DNA from 2 places in the Amycolatopsis cynarae genome. Region 1 is predicted to be linked to the other one. Evidence: riboswitches for the same ligand, from Rfam matches in the RefSeq annotation. Region 1 holds a riboswitch; the other holds the start of a gene.

Evidence for each region. A riboswitch is a leader RNA that binds a small molecule or an ion and turns the genes downstream of it on or off. The one in region 1 is predicted to bind S-adenosylmethionine.
Region 2: linked by a shared signal. The riboswitch ahead of ORV05_RS21865 (aminotransferase class V-fold PLP-dependent enzyme) and the one ahead of thrC (threonine synthase) in region 1 are both predicted to bind S-adenosylmethionine.

The regions. Positions count from the first base shown of each region.
Region 1 is NZ_CP113836.1:5,054,202-5,057,469, reverse strand. It holds gene ORV05_RS24170 (ComEC/Rec2 family competence protein) at 1-152, shown strand, start outside; gene thrC (threonine synthase) at 171-1,436, opposite strand; SAM riboswitch class I at 1,449-1,581, opposite strand; gene holA (DNA polymerase III subunit delta) at 1,696-2,670, shown strand; gene rpsT (30S ribosomal protein S20) at 2,768-3,028, opposite strand; gene ORV05_RS24150 (VOC family protein) at 3,246-3,268, shown strand, end outside.
Region 2 is NZ_CP113836.1:4,580,055-4,583,322, forward strand. It holds gene ORV05_RS21855 (RluA family pseudouridine synthase) at 1-168, opposite strand, end outside; gene lspA (signal peptidase II) at 165-740, opposite strand; gene ORV05_RS21865 (aminotransferase class V-fold PLP-dependent enzyme) at 767-2,107, opposite strand; SAM riboswitch class IV at 2,140-2,254, opposite strand; gene ORV05_RS21870 (potassium/proton antiporter) at 2,318-3,268, opposite strand, start outside.

The DNA of each region.
Region 1 (3,268 bases):
CCGGCGCAGGCAACCCCTACGGCCACCCCAGTAGGTCCACAATGGACACACTGGCCGCGGGTGGTGCGCTTGTCGCCCGCACCGACACCGACGGCGACGCGGCGGTGCTCAGCCAGAAGGGAGAACTCGCGTTGGTGCGCAGGGGAAAATGAGCGTGCGGGCCCGTGCGGTCAGCTTTCGAGCGCCCGGCGGACGGCGTCGGCGTTCGGCGGCACTGTCGCCTTAGGACCGATCCGGCCCTCGACGGCGTCCAGTGTCTTCAGGCCGTCGCCGGTGATCAGCAGCACCGTCTCCGCCTCGGGGTCGAGCTTGCCGGTCTCGATGAGCTTCTTGGCGGTCGCCACGGTGACCCCGCCGGCGGTTTCGGTGAAGATGCCCTCGGTTCGCGCGAGCAGGCGGATGCCCTCGACGATTTCCTCGTCGCTGACGTCCTCGATCGCGCCGCCGGTGCGGTGGACCGTGTCGAGCACGTAGGGCCCGTCCGCCGGGTTGCCGATGGCCAGGGAGCGGGCGATGGTGTCCGGCTTGACCGGCTGCACCACGTCGTAGCCGTTGCGGAACGCGGCCGAGACCGGCGAGCAGCCGGTGGCCTGCGCGCCGAAGACCTTGTACGGGCTCTCTTCCACCAGGCCGAGGCTGCCCAGTTCGCGGAAGCCCTTGTCCACCTTGGTCAGCTGGGAGCCGGACGCGATCGGGACCACGATCTGCTCCGGCAGGCGCCAGCCGAGTTGCTCGGCGACCTCGAAGGCCAGGGTCTTGGAGCCCTCCGAGTAGTACGGGCGGACGTTGACGTTCACGAACGCCCACGTGTCGTGCTCGGCGGCGAGCTGGGTGGCGAGGCGGTTCACGTCGTCATAGTTGCCGTCGACGGCAATGAGGTCGCCGTCGTACACCGCGGTGGTGAGCACCTTCGCGCGCTCCAGCGAGGACGGGATCAGCACCACCGAGCGCCAGCCGGCCCGGGCCGCCGCGGCCGCCACGGCATTGGCCAGGTTGCCGGTCGAAGGGCAGGCGAGGGTGTCGAAACCGAACTCCCGCGCGGCGGCCAGCGCGACGGCGACCACGCGGTCCTTGAACGAGTGGGTGGGGTTGCCGGTGTCGTCCTTGACCCACAGCCGCTTCAGGCCGAGGGCCTTGGCGAGCCGGTCGGCACGCACCAGCCTGGTACAGCCCGGTTCGGTGTTCGGGATTTCCTCGACGTTCGAGGGCACCGGCAGCAGCTTCTTGTACCGCCAGATGTTCTTCGGCCCGGCTTCGATGTCCTCCCGGCGGACCCGGCCGAAGTCGTAGGCGACCTCCAGCGGCGAAAAGTCCTCGGCGGAAACGAACTCCGGGGCGAGCGGCTGGCGGTGGCCCTCCTCTTTGGAAACCAGTTCCACGGCGGGGCCCAGGTCCAGGGCGCGGCCGGTCGAAGCAGTCCTGAGGGTGGCAGTCATCGCGAGGTCCTTTCCTCATCTGTCCCGCCGGGGCGGGCCGGAATTGGCACCGTGGTCGTCAGCTACCTCGCGGAATCGAGATGACAGGCTGACGCCGGTTGCCGGGGCTTCATCGGGCCGTTCCCTCTGCCCCTCTGGATGAGCGGTATTCGGTTGTGTGCGGCGGCCCTTCCAGGCGGCACGCGCCTAACACCATACGACAGGGCGTTCTCGCGGCGCCATGCCCCTGCGGGGTTCGTCACCGTGGCAGGATCGTGGCGTGAGCTCGCCCGCGGTCCCGTCCCTTCATCTCGTCCTCGGCGAAGAGGAACTCCTCGTCGAGCGTGCCGTGCGTGCCGCGCTCGAAACGGCCAGGAAGACGGATCCCGCGGCGGAACTCACGAAGGCCAAGGCGGCCGAGCTCACCGTGCCCGGACTGGCCGAACTGGTCAGCCCCTCACTGTTCGCCGAGGGCCGGGTGATCGTGCTCGAGGCCGCGCAGGACATAGGACAGGAACTCGCCGACGCCGTGCTGTCCTACCTCAAGATGCCCGCCGAGGGTGTGGTGCTCGTCGTCGTCCACACCGGTGGCGGGCGGAGCAAGGCGGCCAAGGCGCTGCCCGCCGCACTGCGCAAGGCGGGCGCACAGGTCACCGAATGCCCGAAGATCACCAAGTCCGCCGAGCGGGAAATGTTCGTGCGCAACGAAGTCCGCCAGGCCGGGGGCCGGATCGAGCCGGGCGCGGTGGCCGTGCTCCTCGATGCGGTCGGTTCGGATCTGCGGGAACTGGCGTCGGCGTCGGCCCAACTGGTCGCCGACACCGGGGGCAAGGTGGACGAGGAGGCGGTCCGCCGCTACCACCGGGGACGGGCCGACGTGACCGGTTTCGCGGTCGCCGAGAAGGCCGTGGGCGGTGACCGGGCCGCCGCGCTGGAGTCGATGCGCTGGGCCGAGCAGATCGGCGTGCCGCACGTGCTGGTCGCGGATGCGCTCGCGGACGCCGTCCGCACGATCGCGCGGGTGTCCGCCGCGGGCCGCGGCAATCCGAACCAGCTGGCGGGCGAACTGGGCATGCCGCCCTGGAAGGTGCGCAAGGCACAGGGGCAGTCGCGCGGATGGTCCCCGGCCGGGCTCGCCGCCGCGATGGGCATCGTGGCCAGGGTGAACGCCGAGGTCAAGGGCCAGGCGGCCGATCCGTCCTACGCCCTCGAACGGGCGATTCTCGATCTCGCCGACGCACGCGACCGGCACTGACGGCACTGACCGGCACCGACATTTCCCCGGGCGGGCTGCGCAACGACGGAGGGCCCGCCGCTGCGTGGCAGCGGCGGGCCCTCCGGGATGCGTGAACTCAGAGCTGGTTGGCGCGCTTGGCCATGGCCGACTTCTTGTTCGCGGCCTGGTTCGGGTGGATGACACCCTTGCTGGCGGCCTTGTCGAGCTTCTTCGCGGCGGCCTGCTGCAGCTCGATCGCCTTGTCCTTGTCCCCGGCCTCGGCGGCTTCGCGGAACTTGCGGATCGCGGTCTTCACCGAAGACTTGATCGACTGGTTGCGCTGGCGCGCCTTCTCGTTGGTCGTGATGCGCTTGATCTGGGACTTGATGTTGGCCACGCGGGCACTCCTTCGATCTGCTTCCGGGATTCGCCGCCGTGTTCTCGTGGCCCCGGAAACCCGGGTTTCCTCCCTGGCGGAATGCCACACGGCAACGAGCGACAAGGCTACCAGCAGCGCGGGCAGGCCCCGTCGGCGCCTCGCTCGCCGCAGGCCGGGACGCGTGCCGGAATCGCCCCGATTGCCGCCTTGTCGCGCCGTGCGGTAGGGAGGACGCATGCAGGTGTTGAGCAGCCGGGT
Region 2 (3,268 bases), 470 kb from region 1:
CGCGGTCAGCCGGTCGGACTTGCCCGCCGGGTGCCCGTCGAGCAGCACCTCACCGGCTTCGGCGAGTTCGGCCACCACCGTCCGGGACAGCCCCAGCAGCTTGGCGAGCCCGGCGTCCACGCGCATCCCGTCGAGCCCGTCGGGGACGGGCAGCATCCGCGCCGTCATTTGCGGCCCCGGACGGTTCCGTCGTAGTCGCGGCCCAGCACCGACAGCAGCACGATCAGGGCGCCGCCCACGCAGATGCACGAATCCGCCACGTTGAACACCGGGAAGGCCTCGGCGTTGGGGGCGAACACGGAGATGAAGTCGACCACGTGCCCGCGCAGCGGGCCCGGCGCGCGGAAGAGGCGGTCGATCAGGTTGCCCAGTGCGCCGGCGAGCACCAGGCCGAGCCCGACCGCCCAGCCCGCCGAGCGCAGGCGACCGGCGAACCAGATGAGGGTGCCCACCACGGCGATCGCCACCAGCGCCAGCACCCAGGTCATCCCGGTGGCCATGGAGAAGGCCGCACCGGGGTTACGGACGAGCTGGAGGTAGACCAGGCCGCCGAGGAGCTTCACCGGCTCCCGTCCCTCCAAATTGGACACGACGAGGACCTTGGTGAGGATGTCGAGCGCGACCGCCGCAAGGGCGACGGCGGCGAGCAGACCCACCCGCCGCTTCGGCGCCTGCGGGGCCGGTTCCTCCCCGGAGCTGGTCTCGGGCTGCGATCGGTTTTCGGTGCTCACCCGGACCATTGTCCACGCCGGGCCGTCCGCCCTGCTCACCCGGCCAGGAACGGGGGCAGCGGGCGCGGGTCCGGCACGGGCGCCCAGCGCCCGGCGGGGCGGCCGTAGGTCCAGCGGGCACCCCGCGCGACGATCTGCCGCAGCGCCAGCACCAGCCGGTCGATGTGCTCTTCGGTGGTGCCCAGGCCCAGGCTCACCCGCACCGCCTGCGCGCCCTGCCCGGCCAGCCTGCGGGTGGCGATGTGCGCGCAGAACGCGCCGTCCCGCACACCGATGCCGTATTCGGCCGACAGCACCGCCGACAGCCAGCCCGGTTCGAAGCCGTCGAGGGTGAAGCTCACGGTACCGGTCCGGTCACTCTCGTCGTCGAACAACCGCAGTTCGGCCAGCCCCGGCACGGCGGCCAGCCCGGCCCGCAGGCGCTCCAGCAGCGCGTGCTCGTGCGCCTCCAACGCGTCCCAGTGCGCCCCGAGCTGCTCGCAGGCGACCGCGAGGGCATGGACGCCGACGATGTTGGGTGAACCGGCCTCGTGCCGTTCCGGGCCGGTGTGCCAGGTGACGCCGACCCCGGTCTCGTGCCGGGTGACGGCCTTGGTGGCGCCGCCACCGGCCAGATACGGCGTGGCGGCGCGCAGCCAGTCGGCGCGGCCGATCAGGGCGCCCGCCCCGAACGGCGCGTACAGCTTGTGGCCCGACAGCACGACGTAGTCGACGTCGAGGCCGGTCAGCGAGATCGGGCGGTGCGGGGCGAGCTGCGCCGCGTCCAGTGCGGTGCGGGCGCCGTGCCGCCGGGCGACCGCGGCGATCTCGGCCACCGGCAGGGTTTCCCCGGTCACGTTCGACGCGCCGGTCAGCACCACCAGCCGCGGCCCGGCCGGGCAGCCCGCCAGCGCCCGCTCCACCGCGGCGACGGCCGCGAGCCGGGTGCGTGGCGCCGGGATGCGGACCACGTTCGGGCCGCGCCACGGCAGCAGCGCCGCATGGTGCTCGGTGTCGAACAGCACCACCGAGGTGTGCCGGGGCAGGGCGCGCGCCAACAGGTTCAGGGCGTCGGTGGTGTTGCGGGTGAAGATCACGGTGTCCCGGTCGCGCGCGCCGGCGAACTTCCGCAGCACCTCCCGTGCCCGCTCATAGACCCTTGTGGACACTTGCGAGGCGAAACCGGCGCCGCGGTGGGCACTGGCGTACCACGGCAGGAAGGCGTCCACGGCGTCGCGGACCGCGGCCAGGCACGGCGCGCTGGCCGCGTGGTCGAGATTGGCGTAGCCGGTCTCTCCCCCGGTCACCAGCGGGACGCGGGTGCCCAGCACGGCCGGGATGTCCTGCCGGACACGGATTTCGGTGCTGTCGATGGTGCTGCCGACGGTGAGCGTCACGACGTCTCCTGGACGACCCAGGGACCCCGGGGGGTCCGCGCTTGCCCGCCGCACCGCGCGGCGGACCAGGTCCTCACCCGGGGCACCCCACCGCGGTAGGAGGGTTGCCGGCCAGCGAGCCGGGGCTTCGCGCTGGCACTCATGACCTGTGGGCAGCCTAGCCGAATGGGCCGGGACGAGGCGACCGGCGACCGGATGGTGGGACGGCGGTCAGCGGCCCGATTCGCCGCGCCAGCGCGCCAGCGGGCCCGCCCGGTCCACCGCGCGCAGCCGCCGCTCGGCGGTTTCGAGCGCCGATTCGGTGGCCACCACCAGCAACTGGTCGCCCTCCTGCAGCCGGGTGGTCCGCTGCGGGGTGAAGCTCTTCCCGTCGCGCACGATCAGGCTCAGCGACGCCCCCGCGGGCAGGCGCAGCTCGGTGAGGTAGACGCCGTGCAGCCGGGATCCCCGCTGGATGCGGACCTGCAGCAGCGCCGCCTGGAGCTCGTCCAACGCCGCGGAGTCCACCTCGATCTCCTTCGGCTCGGTCTCGGCGGACAGGCCGAGCACCCCCGCCAGCCTGCTCAGCGTCGTGCCCTGCACCAGGGTGAGCACGACGACCAGCACGAACACCGCGTCCACCAGCCGCTCCGCGTCCGGCAGGCCGAGGGCGAGCGGGATCATGGCGAGCACGATGGGCACCGCCCCGCGCAGTCCCGCCCAGGACAGGAACACCTGCTCCCGCCAGGGAACGCGGAACGGCAGTTGCGACACCAGCACCGACAGCGGCCGGGCGAGCAGCAGCACCACCGCGCCCGCCACCAGGCCCGGCACCACCGCGTACAGCAGGCGTTCCGGGGTGGCAAACAGGCCGAGCAGCACGAACAGCCCGATCTGCGCGAGCCAGCCCATGCCCTCGGCGAAGGACACCGTGTCGGAACGGTGCGGCAGGCGGGCGTTGCCCAGGATCAGCGCGGCGACGTAGGTGGCGAGCAGTCCCGACGCGTGGGCGAACTGGCCGCAGGCGTAGGCGACCACGCACATCGCGACCGTCGCGAGTGGATAGAGACCGGTGGCGGGCAATGCGGCGCGCCGCAGGGCCCACGCCCCCAGCCAGCCCAGTGCCGCCCCCACCGCGAGACCGGCCAGTAGTTCGTAGACCACCAGCAGGGGCAGCGTCCA